One region of the Streptomyces sp. NPDC051183 genome, then DNA from elsewhere that is predicted to be linked to it. Evidence: riboswitches for the same ligand, from Rfam matches in the RefSeq annotation. Region 1 holds a riboswitch; each other region holds the start of a gene.

Region 1 (10,136 bases):
CCGCTCGCGGTCCAGGCAGGCCAGGGTCCACTCGGGCGGCGCGGGCCGGTCGAAGACCAGCGCGGAGGCCGGGCCGTGGGAGGGCCCCATCGGCTGGAGCGCCGCCCTGTTGCGCGGGGGGTTCGCGTTCAGCCGGAAGGCCGGCCCGTCCGCGAGGCGGGCCGTCGCGTTGTACTCCGGGGCCCACAGATAGGCCTCCGTGCCCGCGCGGCAGACCCCGGGGGAGACCGGGTCCTCGTACACCTTCGCGCCGAGCAGCAGCTCCTGGTTCGCGAAGGGGGAGGGGCCGTACGCCGGGTCCGGGCCCGGCGGGCGGGTGGTGACGAGCGGCGGGACCTCGGCGCGTGCGACCGTGCCGTCGGGGCGCAGCCGGGCGCCGACCGCGAAGACGGCGTCCGTGACCGGGTTGTCGAGGCTCTGGACGTTGCGGCCCCGGGAGGTCCAGCCCGCGCCGAGGGCCACCATCGTGCGGGTGAAGACGTCCGGGGTGTGGCTGCTGTAGTACGAGCCGCCCTCGCCTCCCAGCAGCAGCGGGTCGTTGCCCGACAGCGCGGGCCGGCTCGGGTCGGTGCGGTACGCGGGCCAGCCCTCGGCGCCCGCCAGGGCCTCGGCGCGCGCCGTGTGGGCCGCGCCCCACGAGGGGTAGTCGTCCAGGCCGGCGAGCTTGCCGCGCTGGCCGTAGGCGGTCGTGGCCGCGGCCTGGGCCACCAGGACCAGGACCAGCAGGCCCGCCGCGGGCAGCAGCCCGCGGCGGTGGCGCAGCGCCCACCAGGCCGCGCCCGCGAGCGCGAGGCCGCCGAGGAAGAGCCCGTAGCCCCATCCGGTGGTCAGGGGGCTGCCGCTCGCCCACAGGGCGGCCGCCGCCAGCACGCCGGCCCCCGCGCCCAGTGCCCGCGGCCCGGGCAGGCCCGCGGCCAGGCCGGTCCAGGCGGCGATCACGAGGATCCCGGCCAGTACGAAGGTCTGCCGGTACGGGCTGCCGTTCGGGGTCGCGAAGACGTGCCAGGCCAGGTGCGTCGGCGTCCACTGGAAGGAGAGCAGCACGGCCACCGCCAGCCCCGCCCACCACAGCCGGGTGCGGGCCGCCACCCCCCGGTGGAACGGCAGCGCCGCCACCAGCAGCAGCGTCCCGGTCCCGACGAACAGCGCGGGTGAGGAGAAGGAGTACGTGGCGGGCAGCAGCCGCGCGAACAGGTCGGACCAGGGGACCGGCCGGAACGGCTTGAACCACCCCGGGTAGGCCTGCTTCGAGCTCAGGAACAGGGGCACGAGGACCGGCGCCGACAGGGCGATGCCCAGCAGCGTGGTCCCGGCCGCCCGGCCGAGCACCCGTACCCGCTCGCCCGCGCCCTCCCGCGTCAGCACGACCCGTACGAGCAGGACCAGCGCGGCGCCGAGCGTCGCCATGTAGGCGGTGTAGAAGTTCGCGGTCCAGCCGACGGCCACGATCGCCACCGCCGGAGCCAACCGCCGCTGCCGCAGTGCCCATTCGCCGGTCAGGCACAGCAGTGGGAAGGAGAGCAGCCCGTCCAGCCACATCGGGTTGTAGGAGGCCTCGATCACCGACCAGCCGCACAGCGCGTACGAGGCCCCGAGCAGCCCCGCCGCCCACCACGGTCCGCGCCGCTGGGTGCGCAGCAGCCAGGCCATCGCCGCCGCGGCGGCCGCCGTCTTCAGCACGGTGACGACGTACACGGCGAGGTCTATGTCCGCCCGCGGGAAGAGCCCCACCAGCACCGCGAAGGGGCTGGTCAGGTACGTTCCGAAGTCGGGCAGGAAGCTCGTGCCGTACCCGGACTGCCAGTTGAGCAGCAGCCCGCCCTCCGCACGCCCGTGCAGGAGGTCCCACAGATGGGCGTGGAAGGGCACGAACTGGTTGCCGAGGTCGTTGATGCTGCGGTGGCGCGGCCCGTACGGGAAGACCCGGGCGACGGCGTCCCCGGAGCACACGGCCACCGTCGTGATCAGGGCGGCGAGCGCCGAGCCGAGCAGGCTCCGGCGCCGGGGCGTGGATTGCGGAGTCGACATGGTGGGCCGACCCTGGCAGCGCCGGTGGACCGAAGGGTGGCCGCAGGGTGGCCCCGACACGAACAGCGCGCACCCCGACAGCCCGGGAATCGTTGGTCGAACCAGTGGCTCGGATCACCCTGCCTTGCATAACATCGATCACCGCACGGCCCTTGTGCACTGACGCACAATCTCCCGGCCCTGGAGGCTCCTTTGCACCGTCGCACTGCGCTCTCCGTCTCCGCCGCCCTGCTCGCGGCGGCCCCCCTGCTGTCCGCCTGCTCGGGCGAGACCCGCCCCGGCACCGCGGCCGTGGTCGGCGGCGAACGGATCACCACCTCCGCACTCCAGGCCCAGGTGAAGGACGTCCGCACCGCGCAGAACCGCTCCGAGAACGCCGCCGAGCTGATCCAGGCGACCCCCGGACTCGACCGCACCAAGCTCAACCGCATGATCCAGAGCGCCGTCCTGGAGCGCGCCGCCAAGTCCGCCGGGGTGAGCGTGAGCACCAAGGAGATCGAGGACTTCCGCAAGGCGCAGCTCCAGCAGGCGGGCACGCCCGCCGCGCTGGAGGCGGCGGCCCTCCAGCAGGCCCAGCTCGCGCCGGGCCAGATGGACGCGAACACCCGCTTCAACCTGCTGCGCGACAAGCTCTTCGACCACTACGGCAGCCAGGAGAAGGCCCTCACGGAGCTCTCCGCGGCCGCCAAGGCCCTGCACGTGGAGGTGAACCCGCGCTACGGGACCTGGGACGCCCAGCAGATCGTGCTCGGCGATTCGCAGACCCCGTGGATCACCCAGGTGACCCGGCCCGAGCAGCCCCCCGCCGGAGCCTGACGCCCGCGCCCGGAGGTAGGTTCGGAGGGTGACCGACCAAGCGCCCGCCGAGCCCACCGGCCGTATCGTCCTGCTGACCACCAGCCACCGCGTCGCTCCCGGCGTGCTGTCCTGGCCGGCGTGGCAGACCCTGCACGCCGCGGACCGGGTGCTGTGCGCCGACCCGGGCCACCCGCAGCTGCCGTACCTGCGCGAGGCCGGTGTCGGGGTGGAGTTCGGGACCCCGGACGCGCACGAGCTGGTCGAGGCCTGCGCCGGCGGCCGCACGGTCGTGGTCATCCCGGGCGGCGAGGGCGACCAGCGGCTCACCGACGGGCTCGCGCGCCTGGCCGGCTCGGGCCGCGTCAGCATGCCCGACCTGGAGCTGCTGCCCGGCTCGTACGACCTGCCGGGCGCGCGGCTGCTCGACCTGGTCCAGGTCATGGACCGGGTCCGCCGCGAATGCCCCTGGACCTCCCGCCAGACCCACCAGGGCCTGGTGAAGTACGCCATCGAGGAGGCGTACGAGCTGGTCGAGGCCATCGAGGACGGCGATCGCGAGGAACTGCGCGAGGAACTGGGTGACGTGCTGCTCCAGGTGGTCTTCCACGCGCGCATCGCGGAGGAGGATGGCGAGGAGCCGTTCTCCATCGACGACGTGGCCGGCGGCCTCGTCGAGAAGCTGATCCGGCGCCACCCGCACGTCTTCGGCGACGCGCAGGCCCACACCCCCGAGGACGTCAACGCGCACTGGCAGCGCACCAAGGCGGACGAGAAGCAGCGGGAGTCGGTGACCGACGGGATCCCGCTGGGACAGCCGGGTCTCGCGCTCGCGGCCAAGCTGGCGGGCCGCGCCCGTGCGGGGGCGGTGCCCGTGGAGCTGCCCCGCGGCGAGGGCATCGGGTACGAACTGCTGGAGCTGGCGGCACGCGCCGAGGCGGCGGGGATCGACCCCGAGACCGCGCTGCGCGCGGCGGCCCGCGTCTACCGGGACGCGATCCGTGCGGCCGAGGGCGTCGGCGAGTAGCCCCCAGCTGCGGTACGCGGGTCAGTACTCCCGGGGCGCGCGGCCCGAGGGGTTGTGCCAGTGCGGCGACGGGCGGTTCAGGAACCACTCGCCGAAGCCCAGCGGGCGGCCGCCGGGGCCGTGGCCCCGGCCGGCGGCGGGTGCGGAGTCGTAGAAGATCCGGCCGGGCCGGGCGCCGAGTTCTTCCAGGAGGTACGAGGTCTCGTCGACGAACAGCGGCGGACCGCTCAGGTAGACGTCCTGGTCGGGCCAGAGCCCGCGGTTGCTGAGCGCGGTCGCGAGCCGGTCGGTGGCCTGGTTGCGGTGCTGCCCCGGGGCCGGGGTGATGTAGGTGACGCCGAGCCAGCGGAAGGCCGCGGCGTACTCGTCGATGAGCGGGCGGTCGTAGAGGTGGGCGGCGTCCCGGGCCACCACGAAGAGCCGTACGTCCTGATCGGGAGGGTGCTGCGCGAGGTCCTCCAGCATGGCGCGGATCGGCGCCCAGCCGGTGCCGGCGGCTATGAGGCTGACCGGGCGGTCCGCGCGGCGGAAGGTCAGCTGCCCGCCGGCCGCGCCGAGCCGCAGCATCTCGCCGGGCTGCACGTCGCGGACCAGGGCGGGGCTGAGCCGCCCCTGCTCGATGCGGCTGACGTGCAGGTCGAGGGTGTGGTCGGCGCGGGGCGCGTTGCCGATGGAGTACGTGCGCCAGGTCGTCGGGACCCGGTCGCTGCTCACGCTGACGTACTGGCCGGGCAGATGGGGGAGCGGGGCGTGCGGCCGCAGGGTCAGCACGCCGATGTCCTGCCCGTACTGGAGGTGGCGTACGACCTCGGCGTCCCACCACGGCGGGTCCTCGCTCGCACCGGCGCCGGCCGTCATCGCGTCGGCCATCACCTGGTAGGCCTCGGACCAGGCCTTCTCCACCTGCGGGGTCCAGGCGCCCGCGGAGGCCTCGGCGAGCGCGGCCAGCAGGCTGGAGCCGACGGCGGCGTAGTGCTCGGGGCCGACCAGGAACTTGCGGTGGTCGCGGCCCAGGTCGCGCAGGTAGGGGAGAAGGCTCTCGTTCTCCAGATGGGCGATCACATGGGTGAGCGCGGCGAAGAGCCGGTCCCGCTGCCGTTCCATGTCCTCGAAGGAGACGGGGAAGAGCGCACGGATCCCGGGGTTGTGCCAGAACAGGTGGGAGTAGAAGAACTTGACCGCGTGCTCGGCCCGTCTCTCCACCACCGCGAAGCTGCTTTTCAAGATCCTCACATCCACAGGACCGAAAGTAGGAATGCCGGACATGGCCAGGTCAAGCGATGGCGGATCTGCGGACAGCCGCGACGAACCACCCATATGGGGTGCGGGTCTACCCAGGGGATACCGTCGACGGGTGCATCAGCAGACCCCCGCAGACCCCGCCGACGCTCCCTCCGCCCAGGGCCCGACCCTGTTCGACTGGGAGTTCGCGACCGACCCGTACCCCGCCTACGCCTGGCTGCGCGAGCACTCGCCCGTGCACCGCACCAAGCTCCCCAGCGGGGTCGAGGCCTGGCTGGTGACCCGGTACGCAGATGCCCGCCAGGCCCTCGCCGACCAGCGGCTCAGCAAGAATCCGGCGCACCACGCGGAGCCCGCGCACGCCAAGGGCAAGACGGGCATCCCGGGCGAGCGCAAGGCGGAGCTGATGACGCACCTGCTCAACATCGACCCGCCGGACCACACCCGGCTGCGGCGGCTGGTGTCGAAGGCGTTCACCCCGCGCCGCGTCGCCGAGTTCACCCCGCGGGTGCAGGAGCTGACCGACCACCTCATCGACCGGTTCGCGAGCAAGGGGGAAGCGGACCTCATCCACGAGTTCGCCTTCCCGCTCCCCATCTACGCCATCTGCGAGATGCTCGGCGTACCGCGCGAGGACCAGGACGACTTCCGCGACTGGGCCGGGATGATGATCCGGCACGGCGGCGGCCCGCGGGGCGGGGTCGCCCGCTCGGTCAAGCAGATGCGGACCTACCTCGGTGAACTCATCCACCGCAAAAGGGATGATCTGGGCAATGACCTGATCTCCGACCTGATCCGGGCCAGTGACCACGGCGACCACCTGACGGAGGCCGAGGCCACGGCCATGGCCTTCATCCTGCTCTTCGCCGGCTTCGAGACGACCGTGAACCTCATCGGCAACGGAGTCCACTCCCTCTTCATGAATCCGGACCAGCGCGAGCGCCTCCAGGCCTCCCTCGCGGCCGGCGAGACCGGCCTGCTGGAGACGGGCGTGGAGGAGCTGCTGCGCTACGACGGCCCCGTGGAGCTGGCCACCTGGCGGTTCGCCACCGAGGCGCTGACCCTCGGCGGCCGGGACATCGCGGCGGGCGATCCGGTGCTGGTGGTCCTGGCGGCCGCCGACCGGGACCCCGAGCGGTTCGCCGAACCGGACACGCTCGACCTCTCCCGGACGGACAACCAGCACCTCGGATACGGGCACGGGATCCACTACTGCCTGGGCGCACCGCTGGCCCGGCTCGAAGGGCAGACGGCGCTTGCGACTTTGCTGACGCGTCTGCCGGATCTGGAACTTGCCGCTCCGCCCGAGGACCTGCGCTGGCGCGGCGGACTGATCATGCGTGGCCTGCGCACCCTTCCCGTCCGCTTCACACCCCGCAACGAGTGAAGGCACACTGACCCGCAGTCAGTTTCCGTCGAAACTTGTGACAAGCGTTCGATGGCCGCTAGGTTCTGCCGTTACCCCGCCGTTATGCGAAAGGTGCACCCTCATGCGTTCCGGGAACGGCCGCCACAGACGCCCCCGCCAGGTCCCCGCGATTGTCGTCACCGCAGGAGTCACAGGCTCCGCGCTGGCCCTGCCGCTGCTCGCCGCCACGGGCGCGAGCGCGGCCGAGACCTCCACGTGGGACAAGGTCGCCGAATGCGAGAGCGGCGGCACCTGGAGCGCCAACTTCGGCAGCGGTGCGTACGGCGGGCTCCAGTTCACCGAGGATCAGTGGAAGGGTGCCGGCGGGCTCGACTTCGCGCCCCGCGCCGACCTGGCCAGCCGTTCGCAGCAGATCGCCGTCGCCGAACGCGTGCTGGCGGCCCAGGGGCCCCAGGCGTGGCCGATGTGCGCGGCGTCGGCCGGTCTGACCCAGCAGGCGCCGGCCGCGGACGTGGACCCGGGCACGCCCGGCAGCCGCGCCTCCGTCGCCCCGTCCCCGTCCCGCCCGGACGACTCCGTACCGGTCGGCGGGTCCGGCGACCGGGCCACGGACTTCGGGGCTCCCACGCAGACCTCCCCGAGCCCGTCGGGCACGCCGTCCTTCCTGCTGCCCGACGTCCCGCTCGGGCCGCCCAGCGGACTGCCCGTCATGCCGGACCCGGTCCCGGACCTGCCGACGACGGCCCCGACGACCCCGGTCGCCCCGGTCGACCCGGCGGCGCCCTCCACGGGCCCCTCGGCGCCCACGACGGCTCCCGTGGCCCCCACGACGCCGGCCGCCCCGGGCGCGCCCTCCGCGGACCCGAGCGCCCCTGCGACCCCCGGAGCCCCGGGCACCCCCGGCGCTCCGGCCGAGGGCGGCGGCAAGCACCGCGGGGAGCCCGCGGTCGAGGCTCCCGTCGCATCTGATGCCGCGTCGGAACCGAAATACACCGTGAAGGAGGGCGACAGCCTGGCCGCCATCGCGGACGCCAACGACCTCAAGGGCGGCTGGAACGCGCTCTATGCGGCCAATGAGCAGGTCATCGGCGAGGACGCCAACTTGATCAAGCCCGGCCAGAATCTGGATCTAACCCAGAAATAGGGGCACTTAGGACACCCGAAAACAGCTGATTGTCTGTTTTGGGCAAGTGAGACATGTGTCTCTTCCGGTCAACTGGCGTGTCTGGTCCGGAGGCTTCCGCAAACCCCGTCCTCACCTGCGCAAACGCTGGTCCGGAGAGCGCAAGTAGGCCCCGTTTCTCCCCGATGGCGCTCGTTGAACATCGGGGAGAGACCTGCCTACCTTCTGAATCGCTCGCCACCGCGGGCTCCTTCGACCGCATCGCCGAATCCTGCCGGCGGACGGGGGGAACAGTCGTCGCGCAAGCGCCGAAGGCAGGAGCGGGGGAACCAAGGTAGGCGCCGGGAGCGGCCGTTGAGAGACGGTCACGCCACCGGCTAGGGGTTAAGCGGTGCGCTAGGTCGCACCGCCGGGCAACTCACTCGCCCGAACCCGACAGCTCACCTCGTAGGCGTCGGTGAGGAGAAACCTCATGCTGCTTTCCGGCAAGGGCAAGCACCGTCGCGGCTCCAAGGCCGTCCGCATCGCAACGCTCGCCGGTGTCGCCGGTGTCGCCGTCGCCGCCCCCCTGATGGCCGCGGGCACCGCCTCGGCCGCCACCGCCTCCCAGTGGGACAAGGTCGCGCAGTGCGAGGCCGGCGGCAACTGGGCCATCAACACGGGCAACGGCTACTACGGCGGCCTGCAGTTCTCGTCCTCCACCTGGGCCGCCTACGGCGGCAAGGCGTACGCCGCGCAGGCCAACCAGGCCACCAAGGCCCAGCAGATAGCCATCGCCGAGAAGGTCCTCAAGGGCCAGGGCAAGGGCGCATGGCCGTCCTGTGGCGTGGGCCTGACCAACGCCGCGTACAACGGCGGCGCGGCCGAGACCCCGGCCAAGCCCAAGGCCGAGCCCAAGAAGGAGCAGAAGGCCGCGCCGAAGAAGGAGACCAAGCGCTCCGAGACCCCGGCGCCGGCCAAGCCGAAGGCGGAGACCCCGGCCAAGCCGAAGACCGAGGCCCCGAAGACCGGCAACGGCTCGTACGAGGTCAAGTCCGGCGACACCCTGGGCACCATCGCCGACGCCAACGGCGTCAAGGGCGGCTGGGAGAAGCTCTACGAGCTCAACAAGGACATCGTCTCCGACGCCGACCTGATCTTCCCGGGCCAGAAGCTGAAGCTCAGCTGAATCCTGCGGTAACACCCCACCGCCCGGCGCGTCCCCCGATGCGCCGGGCGGTGGTGTGCGCCGGGCGTCCTGGCCGGTGAGAGCCCGATGATCAAGAGACCTATGTCCCGGAAGAGGGGTATTCGGACCCTTTTTCGTCCCAGGACCCGGGCGGTCGGCCGGCCGAGTGCCCGGAGCCGGTTAGGCTCTAGTCGGCAAAGGCCATCCCACGGCCTGACGCCACCGCACACCCAGCGTCACATCCCAGAAGGAGATGCTCGTGCCGTCCATCGACGTCGTCGTAGCCCGGGAAATCCTGGACTCCCGAGGCAACCCCACGGTCGAGGTCGAGGTGGGCCTCGACGATGGCAGCACCGGCCGTGCTGCAGTTCCGTCCGGCGCCTCCACCGGTGCCTTCGAGGCCATCGAGCTCCGTGACGGTGACCCCAACCGTTACATGGGCAAGGGCGTCGAGAAGGCCGTCCTGGCCGTCATCGAACAGATCGGCCCGGAGCTCGTCGGCTACGACGCCACCGAGCAGCGCCTGATCGACCAGGCCATGTTCGACCTGGACGCCACCGACAACAAGGGCTCGCTCGGCGCCAACGCCATCCTCGGCGTGTCCCTCGCCGTCGCGCACGCCGCGTCCGAGGCCTCGGACCTCCCGCTCTTCCGCTACCTCGGCGGTCCGAACGCGCACCTGCTGCCCGTTCCGATGATGAACATCCTCAACGGTGGGTCGCACGCCGACTCCAACGTCGACATCCAGGAGTTCATGATCGCCCCCATCGGCGCGGAGTCCTTCTCCGAGGCGCTGCGCTGGGGTGCCGAGGTCTACCACACCCTGAAGAAGGTCCTGCACACCAAGGGCCTCTCCACCGGTCTGGGCGACGAGGGCGGCTTCGCCCCGAACCTGGAGTCCAACCGCGCCGCGCTCGACCTCATCATCGAGGCCATCAAGCAGGCCGGCTACACCCCGGGCAAGGACATCGCGCTCGCGCTCGACGTCGCCGCGTCCGAGTTCTACAAGGACGGCAAGTACGAGTTCGAGGGCCAGTCCCGCTCGGCCGCCGAGATGACCGACTACTACGCCGAGCTCGTCGAGGCGTACCCGCTGGTCTCCATCGAGGACCCGCTGTTCGAGGACGACTGGGACGGCTGGAAGACCATCACCGACCGCCTCGGTGCCAAGGTCCAGATCGTCGGCGACGACCTGTTCGTCACCAACCCCGAGCGCCTGGCCCGCGGCATCGAGGAGGGCTCCGCGAACGCCCTGCTCGTGAAGGTGAACCAGATCGGTTCGCTGACCGAGACCCTGGACGCCGTCGAGATGGCCCAGCGCAACGGCTTCAAGTGCATGATGTCGCACCGCTCCGGCGAGACCGAGGACGTCACCATCGCCGAC
Region 2 (10,136 bases), on a different contig from region 1:
TCGGCGTGGCGGCGGATCCGGGTGGCCAGGTGGTCGACGTGGAAGAGCTCCTTGAGGAGGTCCGGGTCCTCGACCGTGTCCTCCAGGTCGTCCAGCAGCGAGATCTCGCGGTGCACGAGCGATTGCAGCCGGCGTGCCAGGTTGACGAAGACCTCGACCTTGCGGTCGCTGTCGGACGGGGTGACGGGCCCGCCCAGCCGGACCAGCGTGGCGTGCGCCTGTTCGCGGGCGCCGCGCAGTTCCTGCGCGAGCAGCCAGAACTCGTCCACACCCGCCGGATCGGTGCCCGGTGGCGGTCCGGTCGGCCCGCCGCGCACCGGGCGGCCCGGGGCCTCGCCCCGTTCCAGCCGGTCGGCGGCGGTGCGCAGCTCCTGGCGGCCGCGCACGCTGGAGCGGCGCAGCGCCTCGCAGCGGTCCCGTACGGTCTTGGCGGCCCGCTGGGCCCCGAGCAGGGCGGCCGCGAGGGCACCGACGACGAGCAGGGCGCAGCCGGTGAGCACCGGCCACAGGCGGGCGTCCCGGTCGCCCGCCCCGCCGCCGAGCTGGAGCGTGAAGATGACCGCGGCGGCGCCGCTGAGCCCGGCGGCGAGCGTGGGCAGTACGGCGGCGCGTACCAGCTGGGGCCGTATCTGCCGGCCGGGACCGGTGACGGCGTGTCTCGACGGGGCGTGGCGGGCGGCGCGGAGTCCGGACATCGGCGTCCTCGGTCAGTGGGGCCCGGAGCCCCCAGCGTTCCGGGGTCCGGTGTTGATCACCGGACACCCACGCTAGACCGCGCGCTGCCGCCCCGGACGCCCAGTTGGGGAAGTTCGCCGGGGTGCTTCCTGCTCCCGATGGAGCGCTCGTACGGACGGCCGAATGCGCCGGGAGCGTGTACGCCCGGGCCGTCCGAGGGCGCACGCCGCCGGGCCCGCACACCTGTGCCCCGCGGGCCTCCGCACGCCCGCCCGACCCCCCGGTCCCGCAGACACCCCGGCGGCATCTCGACCCCGCGGGCACCTCGGGCCCCGACGGCCACCGCCAGACCCCGGAGGCAGCTCGGAACCCGCAGGCACCTCGGAACCCGCAGGGACCTCAGACCCCGGAGGAACCCCGGACCCCGCGGGCGCCCAGAGCCCCGCAGACGCCTCGGACCCCGACGGCCACCGCCAGACCCCGCCGGTCACGCCGATCCCGTAGGCACCGGCCCCGCAGCGCCCACGGCCCCCGGAGCCCGCACCCCGACGGCCCGGCCACGGGCCGACTACGACCCGACGGCCTCCGACTCCTCGCGGCCGGCGGCGGGACCGACGGCCGGCGGGGATGCCACCGGAGCGCGGCCCACCGGGGACGAGGCCGCAGCAGCCACCGCGGGCACAGCGGCCGGCCCGGCGGCGACGAAGGGGCGCCACCAGGGCTCGCGCGGAGCGTCGGCGGCTCCGGGCTCGAAGGGCTGGCCGGGCACCGGCAGGGCGATGGCCGCCCCGGCGCCCTCGGCCGCGGCCACCGTGCCCTCACCGGGCTCGTCCCACGAGTGCGGGGCCAGGTTGAAGGTTCCCCAGTGGATCGGCAGCATCGTGCCGTGCGGGGTACCGCCCTGGAGGTCGAGGTGGGCGCGCATCCCCTCTTCCGGGGTCATGTGGATGTCGGGCCAGTACTCGGAGTAGGCCCCGATCTGGATCATCGTGGCGTCGAAGGGACCGTGCTCGGCGCCGATCTCCTTGAACCCGGGGAAGTACCCGGTGTCCCCGCTGTGGTAGATCCGGTGCTCGTCGCCCGCGACGGCCCAGGAGGCCCACAGGGTGAACTGCTGGTTGCGCAGCCCGCGGCCGCAGAAGTGCCGGGCCGGGGTCGCCGTGAGCGAGAGGCCGGCGATCTTGGTGGTCTCGTTCCAGTCCAGCTCGCGCATCCGGTCGGCCGGGACGCCCCAGCGCTCCAGGTGCGCGCCGACGCCGAGCGGCACGGCGAAGACCGTGTCCGTACCCGCCAGCTGCTTGATCGTCGGCAGGTCCAGGTGGTCGTAGTGGTCGTGCGAGATCACCACGGCGTCGACCGGGCCGAGCGAGGCCAGCGGCACCGGTACGGGGTGCAGCCGCTTGGGTCCGGCGAAGGGGAAGGGAGAGCACCGCTCACCCCACACCGGGTCGAACAGCACCCGCCGCCCGTCGATCTCCGCGAGCACGCTGGAGTGCCCCATCCAGGTCAGCCGCAAGCCGCTGACCGGCGGTTTCGCCAGCTCCGCCAGGGTGGTCGGGTAGACCGGGACGGGCGCGCCGGGGTTGCGCCGGATCCGCTGTTCCTTGTGGAAGTAGATCTTGGCGAACTCCAGCATCGACCCGGACGGCCTGGTCCTGGCCCCGACCGGGTTCTGGAACACACCGTCGGCGAAGTTCGGCGAGCGGTGGATCCGCTCCAGGCGCGCGCCGGACGGGTCCGCGCCGAAGGCTTCGGGCCGCATGGCGCGCAGCCGTGGACGCAGGGAACGGGAGCCGGTCAAGGCGCCTCCTGACGGGGTGGGGGCGGGACGGTCGGGCGGCTTACGACCATCCCAACGCGTACCGGTCCCGAAGGATTCCGATCCGTACTCGCCATCATGCGCCGCTCCACTGCCTCTAGAGCGGCAGCAGGTCCGGTCGCTTCGCCTCGACGTGGTCCCCGGAGGACTCCCCGCGCAGCCGGCGGCCGATCCACGGCACCAGGTACTCGCGGGCCCACTGGATGTTGTCCCGGGTCACGTCCACCGAGCCGCGCGGCTGCTGCGGCGGCCAGGGCTGGTCCGGATCGGCGGGCACGTCCAGGCCGAGCACCTGGGCGGCGCGCAGCGCGACCCGGGTGTGGCCCTCGGGCGAGAGGTGCAGCCGGTCCTCGTCCCAGGCCCGCCGGTCCTGTACGGACTTCAGGGACCAGAGGTCGAGCACCGGGCAGTCGTACCGGTCGGCGATCGCGCGCACGTGGGCGCTGTACGTCGCCACCTTGCCCCGCAGGTGCTTGAGGACCGGTACGCCGCGGGTGTCGAAGCCGGTGGTGATCATGACCTGGCCGACGGATCCGGTGAGGTCGGCGACGGCCGCCTCGAACCGCTCGGCCACGTCGTCCGGGTCGCTGCCGGGCCGGATGATGTCGTTGCCGCCCGCGCAGAAGGTCACCAGGTCGGGTGCGAGCTCCTTGGCCCGCGGAACCTGCTCCGCCACGATCTGGTCGAGGAGCCGCCCCCGGACGGCCAGGTTCGCGTACCGGAACCGGTCTTCTTCGCGCCGATCGGCCAGGAGCACGGCCAGCCGGTCCGCCCAGCCGAGAAACGTTTCTCCGGGTCCCGGGTCCCCCACGCCCTCGGTGAAGCTGTCCCCGATCGCCGCGTACGAGCCGATGGTCTTGAGTGTCGTCGTCGTCGCTGCCACGAGACCACATCCTTCACCCCGGCGCGTGACCTACGCCACCGTAGGCAGGGGTTGACGGGCCGTGATTTATACCACCCGACGGGTGAGGAATAACAGCGCGTGAGGCCGGGACCCCCCTCGGGTCCCGGCCTCACGCGGGTCCGGTCTCCGCCGGAGCGCCCGGCGGAGGGGCCGTCAGATGCTGACGCCCTTGGAGCGGAGGTAGGCCAGCGGGTCGATGTCGGAGCCGTAGGACGGGCCGGTGCGGATCTCGAAGTGGAGGTGCGGGCCGGTCACGTTGCCGGTGGCGCCGGAGAGGCCGATGCTCTGCCCGGCGGTGACGCTCTGGCCGACCGAGACCGACAGCTGGGAGAGGTGGCCGTACTGGGAGTACTTGCCGTCGGCGTGCCGGATGACGACCTCGTTGCCGTACGCGCCGCCCCAGCCCGCGGAGACGACGGTGCCCGCGCCGACGGCCTTGATGGTGGTGCCGGTGCTCGCGATGAAGTCGACGCCCGTGTGGTAGCCGCTGGACCACATGGCACCGGCGGTCTTGTAGGCGGTGGAGACGCCGCCGCCGACCGGGGAGACGAAACCGGAGGACGGCGCGGCCTGCTGCTCGGCGGGCGCAGCGGGAGCGGCCGGCGCGGCCTGGGCCTCGACCGCGGGGGTGCCGGCGGCGGCACCGTCGGCCGAAGCCCGGTCGGCCTCATCGGCCCGGCCCTCGTCGTCGGAGGCGGGGTGCGCCGGGGCATCGGCCGGGGCATCAGCCGGGGCATCGGCCGGGGATTCGGCGGAGGACTGCTCGGCGGGGGCCGGAGCCTGCCTCGGGGCGGGCTCGGCGGCGGGTGCGGAGTCCCCCTGGGCGCCGAGCGTCAGCTTCAGCCCGGGGTGAATCAGCGAGGGGTCGGCGCCGACGGCCGCGCGGTTGTCGGCGTAGAGCTGCTGCCAGCCGCCGGTGAGGTGCTGCTGGGCGGCGATCTTGGAGAGGTGGTCGCCGGGGACGACGGTGTACACGGACGGCGCGGCCGCCGCGGCGGCGGGCGCGGCCTGCAGCGCCGCGGGAACCTGCGCGGCCACGACGGGCGCCGTGGCCGGGGCGGCGGCCGGGGCCGCCTGGGCGCCGACGGCTCCGAACAGCGGGAGCGCGAGGGCCGCGCCGCCGGTGCCTGCCATGGCGAAACCGCGGGATATAGAGGGGGACTTGGGACGGCGGTGCTTACCCTTTGCAGGCATGGCGAATTCCTCTCCGTCGCCTGCGAGGTGAGCTGTCGGGTTCGGACTGGAGATGTCCGGCCGTACATGAACAGCACATGCACGGCTTCACCCCGAGCCGTCCCGGTATAAAGATCCGGAACAGCGGCCTACCTGGTTCCCCCGCTCCTGCCGCGCGCGTGAATAGTCGGGTGCGGTTTCCGGATGGGGCAGGATTCGGCGGTCCATCCGGATCGAGAGCGAAGCTAATCGAGTTCGTCCACACGGAACAAGCCATGAATTCCCTGACGGAATCTCAAGGGTGATGGTCCGGCGGAATTCCGGTCACCCTGCGTCCATTCCGCGGCGGCAACGACCGCCCTGGGAAGGCAATTCGCCTTTGATGATCAGGCACTCACGGTCACCGTATGATCTGGCTCACGGGGACGCGCCCGATCTCGCCTGCACTTATGGCAAGTTGCCGCCAAGTAGTGCAATTCGGACATCCCCTCAACCACCCGGAGGAGCCGCCGTGACCCAGCAGATACCCCAGAGCCCGTCCACGGAACCGGGGCTGGCCGGAGTACGCAACTTCCGTGACGTGGGCGGCCTTCCGGCCGCCGGCGGACGCAGGGTCAAGACGGGACGACTGTTCCGAAGCGGACATCTCGCGCATGCCACCGAAACCGACGCAGAGTTCCTCGCGTCCCTCGGTCTGCACACCATCTTCGACTTCCGCAATGGCGCCGACCACGCGCTGGAGGGACAGGACGTGGAGCTGCCGGGCGTGCTCAACGTCAACATCCCGCTCTCGGACCCGGCGGACGGGCGGGAGTTCTGGAAGATGGTCCGCGACGGCGACCTCGACCAGCTCCGCTCGATCCTGGGCGACGGCAAGGCCGCGGCGCGGATGGCGAACTCGTACCGCACGATCATCAGGAACCGCACCGCCGAGCACAGCCGGGTGGTGCACGCCCTCGCCGAGGACAGCGTCCCGGCCCTGATGCACTGCGCGGCCGGCAAGGACCGGGCCGGGCTGTCGATCGCCGTCACCCTGCTCGCGCTCGGCGTCGAGCGCGAGGCGGTCTTGGCGGACTACCTGGAGTCGAACGCCCCGCACAACCGCTACCGGGTCCGCCGCGGCAGCCCTGCCCCCGAGGCCCGCTCCCCCGAGGTGATGGAGCTGCTCGCCCCGCTCTTCGACGCCCGCGCCGAGTACCTGGAGGCCGCCTTCGAGACCATCGACGGCCACTGGGGCAGCGTGGAGCGCTACCTCGCCGAGGGCCTCGGACTCGCGCCCGAGACCCTCGACCGGCTCCGCGACCGACTGCTCGACTGAGGCCGGCCCGGCGGGGCAGGCCGTCAGCCGTTGCTGACGGCCTGCTTCACCAGCGTCTTCCCGAAGTCCCACATCAGCCCGCCGCCGCCGTGCGCCTCGTCCATGACCTCCCGGAAGGCCCCGACGAACCGGTCCACGTCCGCCTCGTCCACGACGAGCGGCGGGATGAGTTTGATCACCTCCAGGTGGTCCCCGGAGACCTGCGTGAGGATCCGGTGCTTCTGGAGCAGCGGCACCACGACCATCTGCGCGAAGAGCCCCTTGCGGGCCGCCTGCAGCATCGTCCACCGGCTGCGCAGCCCCAGCGAGGACGGGCGGCCGAACTCGATCCCGATCATCAGGCCGCGCCCCCGCACCTCGTGCAGCAGCTCGTACCCGTCCACCAGCGCGGCGAGCCGCCCGCGCAGCAGGTCGCCCATGGCGCGGGCGTTGGCCACCACTTCCTCGTCCTCCATGACGGAGAGCACCGCCAGGCCGGCCGCCATCGCCTGCGCGTTGGAGCCGAAGCTGGCGGAGTGCACGAGCACCCGGTCCATGGACGAGTAGACCTTCTTGAAGATCCAGTCCCTGCCCAGGGTCGCGCCGACCGGGACATAGCCGCCCGACAGCGCCTTGGCCACGCAGACCAGGTCCGGCTCCACGCCCGGCTCGTGCTGGTACGCGTAGAAGTCGCCGGTACGTCCGAGGCCGGTCTGGACCTCGTCGGCGATCAGCAGCGCCTTGTGGCGGCGCAGCAGTTCCTGCGCGGCGGACAGGAAGCCGGGCGGGGCGGCGAGTACGCCCTTGCCCTGGATCGGCTCGACGACGAAGGCGGCGACGTCGCCCCGCTTCAGCTCCCGCTCCAGGGCGGCCAGATCCCCGAGCGCGATCTTCGTGTCGGGCAGCAGCGGCGCGAAGCCGTCCCGGAAGCCGCCCTCCCCGTTCACCGAGAGCGAGCCGGTGGTGAGCCCGTGGAAGGCGTGGTCGCAGTAGAGGACCCTGGGCCGCCCGGTGGCGTAGCGGGCGAACTTCAGGGCCGTCTCCACCGCCTCCGTGCCACTGTTGCCGAAGAAGACCCGCTCCAGGTGCGGGCTGTACGAGAGCAGCTTCTCGGCCAGCAGCCCCGGCAGCGGCTGGCAGTCGAAGCGGGTGAGGTCGGCGAGCTGGGCGTCCAGGACGTCGTGCAGGGCGCGCCGCACCACGGGGTGGTGCCGGCCCAGGCCCATCACGCCGAACCCGGCCAGCATGTCGAGGTAGTCGTTGCCCTCGGCGTCCCAGAAGTGGGCGCCCTCGGCCCGCTCGTAGACCTTGTCGAAGCCGATGGTGTGCAGCATCCGGGGCAGCTGGTGGTTGAGGTGGCGGGCGTGCAGCTCGTACCGCTCCCCGCCGCGCTCGGCCAGCAGGGCGCCGAGGTCGAAGCCCTTGCCCCCTCCTCCGGGTGCGGGCGTCATGCCGACTTGTCCCGGTTGCTGCCGAGCGTCTCCCGGGCCGCGCGCAGGGACTCCTTGAGCGAGCCCATGGTGGCCAGGACGGCGGTCGGCTCGTAGCCGCAGTGCGCCATGCAGTTCGCGCAGCGCGGGTCCTTGCCGCGGCCGTACTTGCTCCAGTCGGTCTCGTCGATCAGTTCCCGGTAGGTCGGCACGTACCCGTCGCTCATCAGATAGCAGGGGCGCTGCCAGCCGAAGAGGGAGTAATTCGGAATGGCCCAGGCCGTGCAGGGGAAATCGGCCTTGCCTTCCAGGAAGTCCAGGAAGAGCGGGGAGTGGTTGAGCCGCCAGCGCCGCCGGTTGCCGCCCGCGAAGGCCTTCTTGAAGAGTTCGCGGGTCTGTTCGACACCGAGGAAGTGCTCCTGGTCGGGAGCCTTTTCGTACGCGTAGGCGGGTGAGATCATCATCTCGTCCACCTGGAGGTCGTCATTGAGGTAGTTGAGCACCTCGATGATGGTCTGCGGGGTGTCGGTGTTGAAGAAGGTGGAGTTCGTGGTCACCCGGAACCCCCGCCGCTTCGCCTCCTTGATGGCCGCGACCGCTTCGTCGAACACGCCTTCCTTGGCCACCGACTCGTCGTGGCGTTCGCGCAGGCCGTCGATGTGCACGGCGAAGGCGAAATACGGGGACGGGGTGAAGTTCTCGATCTTCTTGCGGAGCAGCATCGCATTGGTGCAAAGGAAGACATACTTCCGCTTCGCCACCAACTGACGCACGATCTCGTGGATCTGCGGGTGCATCAAGGGCTCTCCGCCCGCGATGGAGACCATCGGGGCACCGGACTCCAGTACGGCGCCGACCGCCTGGGCCACCGGCATTCGCTGCTTGAGCACCCCGGCCGGGTGCTGGATCTTTCCGCACCCCTCACAGGCCAGGTTGCACGCGTAGAGCGGTTCCAGCTCGACGATCAGCGGGAACTTCTCGCGCTTGCGGAGCTTCTGTTCGAGAAGATAGGTCCCGACCCTGACGGTCTGGCGCAGCGGCATGGCCATCTGGCTCACCTCCTGGGGAGCAGCAAAGAACGGTGCCAGTCATAGAACGCGGGCAGTACGGCACGCAGTACGCGGAAGGCCGATATTCCACCGCGAACCGTGCCGATACGGACGAGCTCATGCTCCGGAGCGTCCACGATCACCCGTACGGCCGCAACCGGGCGGCCCGCGCCCGGCTCGACGCCGCCGCCGCGGGTCGCGGCAGCGGTCCAGAGGGTGGCCGCCGACTCCATGTCGACCCCGATGGCGCCGGTGGCGCGCAGTTGCGCGCGCTCCTGGCCCCGTACGACGTGGTCGGATCCGGTCAGTACGCCGATGTGCACGGTCCGGCCGGGCGCGGCCCGGGCCAGTGCCTCGGCGAGCAGGGCGGTACCGGCGCAGGCGACGGTTCCGCGCGGGTCCCGGGTCTCCTCGGCGACGATCAGGTCGCCTGGGCTCATGCCGGGCACCAGCCCGGCGCAGAATCCGGTGGCCAGGACGGCCGCGTCGCTCAGCCCCGGCTCGCCGAGCGCCCGGCCGACGGCCCGTTCGGCGGCGCGCGGGCCCATGCCGGTGCGCAGGACGGCGTACCCGGGCGGCGCGCCGCCGCGTGCACCGCGGCCTCCGCTGCGCAGGGCCGCCTGCTCGATGCGCAGCGCGCAGGCGACCAGCAGCGGGGCGGCGGGGCCGCTCCCGGGCGTCCCCATCAGGCCTCCTCGGCCGGGGCGGAGACGGCCGCGCCGTGCCGGCCGTCGGGGCCGAACGGTTCCCCGTACAGGTAGCGGCCGAGGGCGGTGAGCGGGAACACCTGCCGGTACAGGTGGTAGTTGATGGAGAAGTCCCAGGGGAAGCCGGTGCCCGTGAAGTACGGCTCGTCCCAGGAGCCGTCCTCCCGTTGCGTCCCGACCAGGTAGGCGATCCCCCGCTCGACGGACGCGGCGTCGCGCTCGCCCGCGGACAGCAGGGCCATCAGCGCCCAGGCGGTCTGCGAGGCGGTGGAGGCTCCCTTCCCGGCCCAGGACGGGTCCTGGTACGACCGCTGGTCCTCGCCCCACCCGCCGTCCTCGTTCTGTACGGATTCCAGCCAGCCCACGGCCCGCCGGATGGCAGGGTGCGCCGGGGCGATGCCCGCGGCCGTGAGCGCCGGTACCACCGAGCCGGTCCCGTATACGTAGTTGGTGCCCCAGCGGCCGAACCAAGCGCCGCCCGCCTCCTGTTCGGCGAGCAGCCAGGCGATGCCGCGGCGGGTGCGCGCGTCGCCCGCCCGGCCCTCGACGGCGAGCATCTCCACCACGTGGGCGGTGACGTCGGCGGAGGGCGGGTCGATGACCTCGCCGAAGTCGCAGAAGGGCAGCCTGTTCGGGAAGGGGCTGGTGTTGTCGGCGTCGAAAGCGCCCCAGGCGCCGTTCCTCGACTGCATCCCGAGGTTCCAGGACACCCCGCGGGCGATGGCCGCCTCGACGCGGGCCGGCTCGGGGTGCTTGATCCTGCGCAGCGCGAGGACCACCTCGGCGGTGTCGTCGATGTCGGGGTAGTTGTCGTTGTGGAACTCGAAGGCCCAGCCGCCCGGGGCCAGCCCGGGCCTGCGCACGGCCCAGTCGCCGCTGCGCACGATCTCCTCGCCGAGCATCCAGTCGGCGGCCTTCACCAGCGCCGGGTGGTCGGGGCGCAGGCCCGCGTCGGCGAGTGCGATGGCCGCCAGGCAGGTGTCCCAGACCGGGGACTGGCAGGCCTCGATCATGCGGGCGCCGTCCTCGCGCCATACGGCGAAGCGGTCCAGGGATTCCAGTCCGGCCCGCATCACGGGGTG
Region 3 (10,136 bases), on a different contig from region 1:
GCCGGGCTCTACCGGATCAAGGGCTTCGTCTACTTCGGCGTCCCCGGCCACGAGGAGCGCTACGAGGTCCACGCGGTCGGCCGCTTCCTGCGTTTCGTCCCGCAGCCCTGGGGCCGGGGCGAGCCCCGACTGACGCAGCTCGTCCTGATCGGTTCCGGCACCGACGGGCCCGCACTCCTCGGCGAACTCGCGGACTGCCGCGAACCCTCCCCGCGGGAACTCGGCCCGGAGAGCATGTGGGGCGTCCTGCGGTACGTGGCCCGGCGCGAGCCTGAATCGGAGCCCGAATCGGAGCCGGAGCCGCAGCCGGAGCCCGGAGCCGATCCCGGCTAGGCGACCTCGATGCCGTGCTCGCGCAGGAGGTCCTCCAGCCCGGCGCGGTAGCCCTTGCCGCCGATCACGAAGTCCCAGTCGCCGTTCGCCCGGCGCCGGAACGAGCCGAGGACCAGGGCGGTTTCCCCGGCGCGGCCGTCGGAGACCTCCAGGCGGCCGAGCTCCTCGCCGTCGGCGCCGAGCAGGCGGACGTGTGCGTCGGTGAAGCCGGCGAGGTCGGCGTTCGGGTCGGCCTCGGGGTCGATCGCCGCGACGAGGACCAGGCGGTCGGCGCGCTGCGGCAGCGCCTCGAAGGAGACCTCCAGCGCGGCCTTGTCGGGCGCGCAGTGCGCCCGGGTGCGCACCGAACCGTCCGGCGTGCACGGGTTGTTGAAGAACACGAAGTGGTCCTCGCTCAGCACCCGGCTGCCCTCGCAGACCAGCGCGCACACGTCGAGCGCGACCTGGCCCGACCAGGACATGCCCAGCACGTTGTGCTCCGGGGGCGCGGCGGGCTGCGGCTGCGGCTGCGGCCCTGGCTGCGTCTGCGCCTGCGGCCGCGGCTCCGGCGTCCGCTGGGCCGGGACGGAGGCTCCGCCGCTCCCGCCGCCGAGGCGCCCGCGCAGCCCGTACTGGTGCAGGAGCTCCACGAGCTCGGCCCCGGGAACCAACTCCAGCGGCTTGCCGTTGGCAAAGGTGTACGACCCGGGCCCGAAGGAAGAAGTGGTGACCAGCACGCCCTTGTTGGCACCCGCGTCCTGGACCGTGCCGTACAGGTCACGTACCGCCGTCGGCGGCACCGTGTTGCGGTAGCGCTTGACCTGGACCACGATCCGCCCGCCCCGGATCGGTGCCGGGTCCAGCGCCTCGACGTCGACACCGCCGTCGCCCGAGCGCTGCGTGGTCACCGCCTCCATGCCCATCGCCCGGAACAGCTCCGCGACCAGGTTCTCGAAGGCGATCGGGTCCATCGCGAAGAGGTCGGGCTCGTCCTCGCCGTCGGCCGCGTGCCCACCGTGGCTGACGACGCCGCCCGCGCCGCCGACCTCGGCGGGCCTGCGCCCGGGCCGTACCGCGGTCAGCTGATCGGGGCGCGCCGACAGCTGCCCGCGCAACCCCTCGACCAGGCAGTCCACCGCGCTCACCTGCTCCAGCCGCAGCCCGGTGAAGGCGGAGCGCGCGGCCGACACGGTGGTCAGGACGAGCTGGGTCTCCCGGCCCGTCACCGGATCGTGGTCGTCCACGAAGCCGTTGACCACCACCGAGTCCAGCGCGCCGAACTCGTCCGCGGCGTACAGCTCGCGCACCACCAGCAGGACGCACTGGGCCAGCAGGTCCCGGTACAGGCCCCGCCGCTGGGTGGCCGGGCGGGCCGTCTCCTTGTCCTGGTCGGTACTCGGCACGTAACGGACCGACTTGGCCTCCGGCACCACCTCGTACCGCGGCAGCTCCCAGTCCAGCACCAACTGCCGGGCCGCCGGGTCGTACGCCGCCGAGACCTGGCGCGGCAGGGCCTCGGGCCAGGCGGTGGAGGCGTACAGGGCCGCCGAGAAGTACTCGACGGCCGCCTCGGCATCGCCCGCCCGCAGCGCCGCGGCCAGCTCGGTCAGCCCTTCGTTGTGCCGGCGTACCCCGGCCTGCTGCTCGGCCGCCCACCGGTCGTACTGCTCGCGGTAGGCCGCCAGTTGCCGGCGCCGCTCGGTCTCGGCCGCGTGCGCCGCCTGCCAGGCCTGGGTGTACCGTGCGTGCGCCTCGCGCTCCGCCTGGGCGCGCCGGCCGGCGCCGGGCAGCCAGCCGCCCGGCTGCTGGAACTGCTCGATGCGGGGCATCGGCACGGGGTGCGCCAGGTTCCCGGGGTTGAACGGCGCGAGCACCTCGGGCTGCCGTACCAGCCCGGCCATCCGGAACGCGGGCGCCCGGCAGCCCGCGGCCAGCAGGCCCTGCAGGGCGGCCACTTCCGCCTCGATCCGCTCCGAACGCCGCCGGGCCTCCGCCTCGCGGTGCTGCCGGTACGCCGCCTGCTGCTCGCGCTGGCCCCGGGCCACGTCCCGCTCGTACGCCCGTTGGCGGCGCTCGGCCTCACGCTGCTGGATCAGCTGCGTACGCTGCTGCCGGCGCTGGGCCTCGGCCCAGTCCCCGATCGATCCGCCCGACCGACGACTCATCAGCTTTCTTCCCCCGCCCGCCCGCAAGCACCAACGGGAAAACAGTAGTCGGTGCATCCGGCACGGGGCGGGGTGTCGAGGACCGCGGCCCCCGACACCCCGCCCGCCGGTCTACGTCCTACAGCGCGGCCCCCGCCAGCGCCGCCACGGAAGCGGGCAGCGCGGCGCCCGAACCGTCCCGCCGCGGGTCCACGGCCGGCAGCTCGGCCGGCGTGCCGTTCGCGGTCGCCGCCCGGACCGGGGACGCGCCCGCCCAGGCCAGCACCAGCAGGTCCTCGCCCTTCAGGAACCGCTGGCAGCGCACGCCGCCCGTGGCCCGGCCCTTGCGCGGGTACTGGTCGAACGGGGTCAGCTTCCCGGACAGCATCGAGTCGTCCAGCGTCCCGTGCGAGCCGGCCACGGTGAACACCACGGCGTCCCGGGCCGGGTCGATGGCCGAGAAGTGGATCACCTTCGCGTTGTCGGCGAGCTTGATGCCCGCCATACCGCCCGCCGGGCGGCCCTGCGGGCGCACCTGGCCCGCCGGGTAGCGGAGCAGCTGGGCATCGTCGGTGATGAAGACCAGGTCCTCCTCGCCCGTGCGCAGCTCGACCGCGCCGACGATCCGGTCGCCCTCCTTCAGGGTGATGACCTCCAGCTCGTCCTTGTTGGCCGGGTAGTCCGGCACGACCCGCTTGACCACGCCCTGCTCGGTGCCCAGCGCCAGACCCTGGCCGGACTCGTCCAGCGAGGTCAGGCAGACGACCTTCTCGTCCGCCTCCAGACCGGACAGGAACTCCGAGACCGGGGCGCCGCCCGCGAGGTTCGGCGCGGCGTGCGTGTCCGGCAGCTGCGGCAGGTCGATCACCGACAGCCGCAGCAGCCGCCCGTACGAGGTGACCGCGCCGACGTCCGCCCGGGCGGTGGCGGCGACCTGCGAGACGATCAGGTCGTGCTTCGCCCGGCTCCCGCCCTCGTCCTCGGGCAGCGGGTCGGCGTTCGCCGTACGGGCCAGCAGGCCGGTGGAGGAGAGCAGCACCCGGCACGGGGTGTCGGCGACCTCCAGCGGAACCGCCGCGACCGGGGTGCCGGCCGACTCCAGGAGCACCGTACGGCGCTCGGTGCCGAACTTCTTGGCGACCGCGGCCAGTTCCGTGGAGACCAGCTTGCGCAGCTCGGTGTCGGAGTCGAGGATCCCGGTCAGCTCGTCGATCTCGCCGGTGAGCCGGTCGCGCTCGGACTCCAGCTCGATCCGGTCGAAGCGGGTGAGCCGGCGCAGCGGGGTGTCCAGGATGTACTGGGTCTGGATCTCGCTCAGCGAGAAGCGCTCCATCAGGCGCTGCTTGGCCTGCGCGGAGTTGTCGCTGTCGCGGATGAGGCGGATGACCTCGTCGATGTCGAGCAGGGCCACCAGCAGGCCCTCGACCAGGTGCAGCCGGTCGCGCCGCTTGCCCCGGCGGAACTCGCTGCGCCGGCGCACGACCTCGAAGCGGTGGTCGAGGTAGACCTCCAGCAGCTCCTTGAGGCCCAGGGTCAGCGGCTGTCCGTCGACCAGCGCGACGTTGTTGATGCCGAAGGACTCCTCCATCGGCGTCAGCTTGTAGAGCTGCTCCAGCACGGCCTCCGGGTGGAAGCCGTTCTTGATCTCGATGACCAGGCGCAGGCCGTGCGAGCGGTCGGTGAGGTCCTTGACGTCGGCGATGCCCTGGAGCTTCTTCGAGCCGACCAGGTCCTTGATCTTCGCGATGACCTTCTCGGGACCAACCGTGAAGGGCAGTTCCGTGACGACCAGGCCCTTGCGGCGCGCCGTCACGTTCTCCACGGCCACCGTCGCGCGGATCTTGAAGGTGCCGCGACCGCTCTCGTACGCGTCCTTGATGCCCGAGAGCCCGACGATCCGGCCGCCCGTGGGCAGGTCGGGACCCGGCACGAAGCGCATCAGCGCCTCCAGGTCCGCCTGCGGGTAGCGGATCAGGTGCCGGGCGGCGGCGATGACCTCGCCCAGGTTGTGCGGGGCCATGTTGGTGGCCATGCCGACCGCGATCCCGGAGGCGCCGTTGACCAGCAGGTTCGGGTACGCCGCGGGCAGCGCGACCGGTTCCTGCTCCTGGCCGTCGTAGTTCGCGGTGAAGTCGACGGTGTCCTCGTCGATCGACTCCGTCATCAGCGACGTGGCGTCGGCCATCTTGCACTCGGTGTAGCGCATCGCGGCCGGCGGGTCGTCGTTGCCGAGCGAGCCGAAGTTGCCGTGGCCGTCGACGAGCGGCAGCCGCATGGAGAAGGGCTGCGCCATGCGGACGAGGGCGTCGTAGATGGAGGCGTCACCGTGCGGGTGCAGCTTGCCCATGACCTCGCCGACGACACGGGCGCACTTCACGTACCCGCGGTCGGGGCGCAGGCCCATCTCGTTCATCTGGTAGACGATGCGGCGGTGGACCGGCTTCATGCCGTCCCGGGCGTCGGGCAGGGCGCGGGAGTAGATCACCGAGTACGCGTACTCGAGGAAGGAGCCCTGCATTTCGTCGACGACGTCGATGTCGAGGATCTTCTCCTCGAAATCCTCCGGCGGCGGGGTCTTCGTGCTGCGGCGGGCCATCGCTGCGCGGCTCCTTAACCAAGAATCGGGATGAGCTGGGTCTCACGGGTGGGGCGGGGTCTGGCTGGAAGTACTGGCTGGATCTTGCTGGCTGGGTCCTGCTGGGTCCTGCTGGGGTGTCTTTCGACGGTACGACGCGGACCATTGTGGCCCGAGCCACCGACAACGCCGACTCCGACCCAGGAGTGGGCCGGGAACTTCTCCGGTCGCCGACACGCTTGCATACAGTGGCAGGTCTGACAGAAATCTCTGCATCGCGATCGAAGGGACCACATGCCCATGGGTCACACGGCCACAGCTCAGGCCGGCTCCGGCGGCCTGACAGCGACCGAGCACCGGCTGGCCAACGGCCTGCGCGTGGTGCTTTCCGAGGACCACCTGACCCCGGTCGCCGCGGTCTGCCTCTGGTACGACGTCGGCTCGCGCCACGAAGTCAAGGGACGCACCGGCCTGGCTCACCTCTTCGAGCACCTGATGTTCCAGGGCTCGGCGAGCGTACCGGGCAACGGACACTTCGAACTGGTCCAGGGCGCCGGCGGCTCCCTCAACGGCACCACCAGCTTCGAGCGCACCAACTACTTCGAGACGATGCCGACGCACCAGCTGGAGCTCGCGCTCTGGCTGGAAGCGGACCGGATGGGATCGCTGCTCGCCGCCCTGGACGACGAGTCCATGGAGAACCAGCGCGACGTCGTGAAGAACGAGCGCCGCCAGCGGTACGACAACGTCCCGTACGGCACGGCCTTCGAGAAGCTGACCGCCCTGGCGTACCCCGAGGGCCACCCGTACCACCACACCCCGATCGGTTCCATGGCCGACCTGGACGCCGCGTCCCTGGAGGACGCGCGCAACTTCTTCCGTACGTACTACGCGCCCAACAACGCGGTGCTGTCGGTCGTCGGCGACATCGATCCCGAGCGGACGCTCGCCTGGGTCGAGAAGTACTTCGGCACCATCCCCTCGCACGACGGCAAGCAGCCGCCCCGCGACGGCTCGCTGCCCGACGTCATCGGGGAGCAGCTGCGCGAGGAGATCGTCGAGGAGGTGCCCGCGCGTGCGCTGATGGCGGCCTACCGGCTGCCGCACGACGGCACCCGCGAGTGCGACGCCGCCGACGTGGCGCTGACCATCCTGGGCGGCGGCGAGTCCTCGCTGCTGCACAACCGGCTGGTACGCCGCGACCAGACGGCCGTCGCGGCCGGCTTCGGCATGCTGCGCCTGGCCGGGGCGCCCTCGCTGGGCTGGCTGGACGTCAAGACCTCCAGCGGGGTCGAGATCCCCGCCATCGAGGCGGCCGTGGACGAGGAGCTCGCGCGGTTCGCCGCCGAGGGCCCGACGGCCGAGGAGATGGAGCGCGCGCAGGCGCAGCTGGAGCGCGAGTGGCTGGACCGGCTGAGCACGGTGGCCGGCCGCGCCGACGAACTGTGCCGCTTCGCGGTGCTGTTCGGCGACCCGCAGCTGGCGCTGACCGCGGTCCAGCGCGTCCTGGACATCACCGCCGAGGAGGTGCAGGCCGTGGCCGCGGCCCGACTGCGCCCGGACAACCGCGCGGTGCTCGTCTACGAGCCCATCGCGGCCGACGAGTCCGACCAGCACGACGAGTCCGACGAGAACGAGGGGGCGGAGCAGTGAGCGACACCGCAGCCGTCACGATGACCTTCCACCCGCGCCCGCAGGCCGGCGAGCCGCAGCCGTGGGCCTTCCCGGCCCCCGACCGCGGGGAGCTGCCCAACGGCCTGACCCTGCTGCGCTGCCACCGGCCGGGCCAGCAGGTGATCGCGGTCGAGATCAACCTCGCCGCCCCGCTCGACGCGGAGCCCGAGGGCCTCGACGGCGTGGCCACCATCATGGCCCGCGCGCTGTCCGAGGGCACCGACAAGCACTCCGCCGAGGAGTTCGCGGCCGAGCTGGAGCGCTGCGGCGCCACCCTCGACGCGCACGCCGACCACCCGGGCATCCGGGTCTCCCTGGAGGTCCCGGCCTCCCGGCTGCCCAAGGCGCTGGGGCTGCTCGCCGAGGCGCTGCGCGCGCCCGCCTTCGCCGACTCCGAGGTGGACCGGCTGGTGCGCAACCGGCTCGACGAGATCCCGCACGAGCTGGCCAACCCGCAGCGCCGCGCCGCCAAGCAGCTCTCCAAGGAGCTCTTCCCGGCCTCGCTGCGGATGTCCCGCCCGCGTCAGGGCACCGAGGACACGGTCGCCCGTATCGACTCGGCGGCCGTACGCGCCTTCTACGAGGCCCACGTGCGCCCCGCCACCGCCACCGCGGTGGTCGTCGGCGACCTGACGGGGATCGACCTGGACGCGGTCCTGGCCGACACCCTGGGCAGCTGGACCGGCGACACCACCGCGCCGCGCCCCGTCCCGCCGATCACTGCCGACGACACCGGCCGCGTCGTCATCGTCGACCGGCCCGGAGCGGTCCAGACGCAGCTGCTGATCGGCCGCATCGGACCGGACCGGCACGACCGCGTCTGGGCGCCCCAGGTGCTCGGCACGTACTGCCTGGGCGGCACTCTCACCTCGCGCCTGGACAAGGTGCTGCGCGAGGAGAAGGGGTACACGTACGGCGTGCGCGCCTTCGGCCAGGTGCTGCGCTCCACCGCCGACGGCAAGGGCGCCTCGATGCTCGCCATCAGCGGCTCGGTGGACACCCCGAACACCGGCCCGGCGCTGGAGGACCTCTGGAAGGTGCTCCGGACCCTGGCTGAGGGCGGCCTGACCGATGCCGAACGTGACGTGGCGGTGCAGAACTTGGTGGGCGTGGCCCCGCTGAAGTTCGAGACGGCGGCCTCGGTCGCGGGCACCCTCGCCGACCAGGTCGAGCAGGAGCTGCCGGACGACTACCAGGCGCAGTTGTACGCGCGGCTCGCCGAAACCGGCACGGTGGAGGCGACTTCGGCGGTCGTCAGCGCCTTCCCGGTGGACCGGCTGGTCACGGTTCTGGTGGGCGACGCGGCCCAGATCGAGGAGCCGGTACGGGCCTTGGGGATCGGTGACGTGAGCGTCGTCTCCAACTGACGGCCCGAAGTGCCGTCCAGTCGGGCGGCACGGGAGGGGCTCCGACGGTTCATCCGTCGGAGCCCCTTTTGTCCGTTTAGGGATGAGGTTGCTCGAATGTGCTGTGGCGTACGCAACAAAAAGGCGTGTCTGTTTGGCGATTGACTGATGATCCGCCTAGCGTCGGCCGTGCTGTCCGTCAGTTGTACCCGCCGCGCCCGCGGCACCGGACAGCGATCGCCGAGTCCCCGTCAGGCGCGAGCCTGGGGAGCCGGGGACCCACATCAGTCCCTGGGGTGAATCGGACCGCCTCGCAAGAGGAGGCCCGTAGGAGACCTTCCTGCTCCGAACCCGTCAGCTAACCCGGTAGGCGAGAGGGAAGGAAAGGATCAGCCCCTTCATGGCGTTTGGCAGTCGTGCCGCCGGCAAGCACCGTGGTTCCAGTCGTATGAGCCGCAAGACCGCCGGCTACGCCGGCGTAGCCGCCCTCGCCGCCACCGGCGTCGTCGGCTCCCTGGCCGGTCCCGCGTTCGCCGCGGACAAGGCCCCCTCCATGGAGGACACCGGCCTGAACACCATCGTCGTGGCCGACGATCTCGCGGACGAGATCCAGGCCCAGGCCGACTCCCAGCAGCGGGCCGCGGAAGCCGCGGCCGCCAAGGCGCAGGCCGAGGCCGACGCGAAGCAGCGGGCCGCCGAAGCCAAGGCGAAGGCCGAAGCCCGGGCCAAGGCCGAGCGCGAGGCCGCCGAGCGCGCGGCCCGCGAGGAGGAGCGCAAGCGCCTCAACACCTTCGTCTCGCCGCTCGAGGACACCTACGTCAGCACGCAGTACCACGCGGGCGGCGGCATGTGGTCCTCCGGCAGCCACACGGGCATCGACTTCCACGCCTCCTCGGGCACCGAGGTGCACTCGGTCGGCCTGGGCACCGTGGTCGAGGCGGGCTGGGGCGGCGCGTACGGCAACAACGTCGTCATCAAGCACGCCGACGGCACCTACACCCAGTACGGCCACATGTCCTCGCTGAGCGTCTCCGTCGGCCAGCAGGTCACCCCGGGCCAGAGGATCGGCCTGTCGGGCTCCACCGGCAACTCCAGCGGCCCGCACCTGCACTTCGAGGCCCGTACCGGCGCCGACTACGGCTCGGACATCGACCCGATCGCGTACCTGCGTCAGCACGGCGTCACCGTCTGACCCGCACCGCACGCTTCCGCGAAGGCCCCGGCTCCCAGAGCCGGGGCCTTCGCGTTGTGTGAATGTTTCGTATTTCCGGCCGTCCTCGGAAATTATCGTGTGTTGCAATAGAGTTGCAGTGCGCGGATGTACGCACTCGCGCGTACATACACATCAATGACGGCGGCAGTCGGAAATAGGCGGAGGTCCGGTCTTGCGTATTCCCGCGCAGGCGGTATGCACAGCAATCCGTGACGACATCGTCTCCGGTGTCTTCGGGCCGGGCAGCCGGCTCACCGAGGAGGTACTGGCCCGCCGCTACGGAGTCTCGCGCGTCCCGGTGCGCGAGGCACTGCGCACGCTCGAGTCCGAGGGGTTCGTCACCACCCGGCGGCACGCGGGCGCCTGTGTGGCCGAGCCGACCGAGCAGGAGGCCGCGGACCTGCTGGAGGTGCGGATGCTGCTGGAGCCGCTGGCCGCCGCCCGGGCCGCCCGGCGGCGCAGCGAGGCCCACCTCAAGGTGCTCCGCGGGCTGGTCAGGCTGGGCCAGGAGCGGGCGAGGCGGGGTCAGGGGGAGGATCTGCGCTCGCTGGGCGGCTGGTTCCACGAGACCCTCGCCCAGGCGTCCGGCAGCCCGGGGCTGATCGCGCTGCTCACCCAGATGCGGCACAAGATCGCCTGGATGTACTCGGTGGAGGCCCCGGCGCGGCCGGTGGAGTCCTGGGCGGAGCACGGGGCGATCGTGGACGCGGTGGCGCGCGGTGACGCCGAGCGGGCCCGGGCGCTCACCACGGTCCACGCGGAGCGGGCGGTGGGGGCGCACCGGTTGCGGGTGAGGACTTCGCAACCTGCCGTAAACATGGCGAGCGGCCCGCATTAACAAACGCCGTATACAAAGGACGGATATTCGTGCG

Evidence for each region. Region 1 has a riboswitch for cyclic di-AMP ahead of AB0M99_RS02370 (transglycosylase family protein). Riboswitches for the same ligand answer to the same signal wherever they lie in the genome.
Region 2: another riboswitch for cyclic di-AMP. It lies ahead of AB0M99_RS11830 (LysM peptidoglycan-binding domain-containing M23 family metallopeptidase); the one in region 1 lies ahead of AB0M99_RS02370 (transglycosylase family protein).
Region 3: another riboswitch for cyclic di-AMP. It lies ahead of AB0M99_RS13225 (M23 family metallopeptidase); the one in region 1 lies ahead of AB0M99_RS02370 (transglycosylase family protein).

What each region holds. Positions count from the first base shown of each region.
Region 1 is NZ_JBFBBA010000002.1:87,879-98,014, reverse strand. Features, by position in the region: gene AB0M99_RS02400 (YfhO family protein) at 1-2,028, opposite strand, end outside; gene AB0M99_RS02395 (SurA N-terminal domain-containing protein) at 2,221-2,844, shown strand; gene AB0M99_RS02390 (nucleoside triphosphate pyrophosphohydrolase) at 2,873-3,850, shown strand; gene AB0M99_RS02385 (globin domain-containing protein) at 3,872-5,083, opposite strand; gene AB0M99_RS02380 (cytochrome P450) at 5,205-6,479, shown strand; gene AB0M99_RS02375 (transglycosylase family protein) at 6,583-7,605, shown strand; cyclic di-AMP (ydaO/yuaA leader) riboswitch at 7,881-8,053, shown strand; gene AB0M99_RS02370 (transglycosylase family protein) at 8,057-8,752, shown strand; gene eno (phosphopyruvate hydratase) at 9,006-10,136, shown strand, end outside.
Region 2 is NZ_JBFBBA010000010.1:172,145-182,280, reverse strand. Features, by position in the region: gene AB0M99_RS11845 (ATP-binding protein) at 1-695, opposite strand, end outside; gene AB0M99_RS11840 (MBL fold metallo-hydrolase) at 1,244-2,476, opposite strand; gene AB0M99_RS11835 (SGNH/GDSL hydrolase family protein) at 2,592-3,377, opposite strand; gene AB0M99_RS11830 (LysM peptidoglycan-binding domain-containing M23 family metallopeptidase) at 3,552-4,592, opposite strand; cyclic di-AMP (ydaO/yuaA leader) riboswitch at 4,597-4,803, opposite strand; gene AB0M99_RS11825 (tyrosine-protein phosphatase) at 5,083-5,889, shown strand; gene AB0M99_RS11820 (aspartate aminotransferase family protein) at 5,913-7,319, opposite strand; gene hpnH (adenosyl-hopene transferase HpnH) at 7,316-8,347, opposite strand; gene AB0M99_RS11810 (1-hydroxy-2-methyl-2-butenyl 4-diphosphate reductase) at 8,353-9,033, opposite strand; gene shc (squalene--hopene cyclase) at 9,033-10,136, opposite strand, start outside.
Region 3 is NZ_JBFBBA010000012.1:51,209-61,344, reverse strand. Features, by position in the region: gene AB0M99_RS13250 (GTP-binding protein) at 1-333, shown strand, start outside; gene AB0M99_RS13245 (restriction endonuclease) at 330-2,477, opposite strand; gene AB0M99_RS13240 (DNA topoisomerase IV subunit A) at 2,596-5,052, opposite strand; gene AB0M99_RS13235 (pitrilysin family protein) at 5,332-6,684, shown strand; gene AB0M99_RS13230 (pitrilysin family protein) at 6,705-8,072, shown strand; cyclic di-AMP (ydaO/yuaA leader) riboswitch at 8,280-8,439, shown strand; gene AB0M99_RS13225 (M23 family metallopeptidase) at 8,452-9,243, shown strand; gene AB0M99_RS13220 (GntR family transcriptional regulator) at 9,437-10,102, shown strand.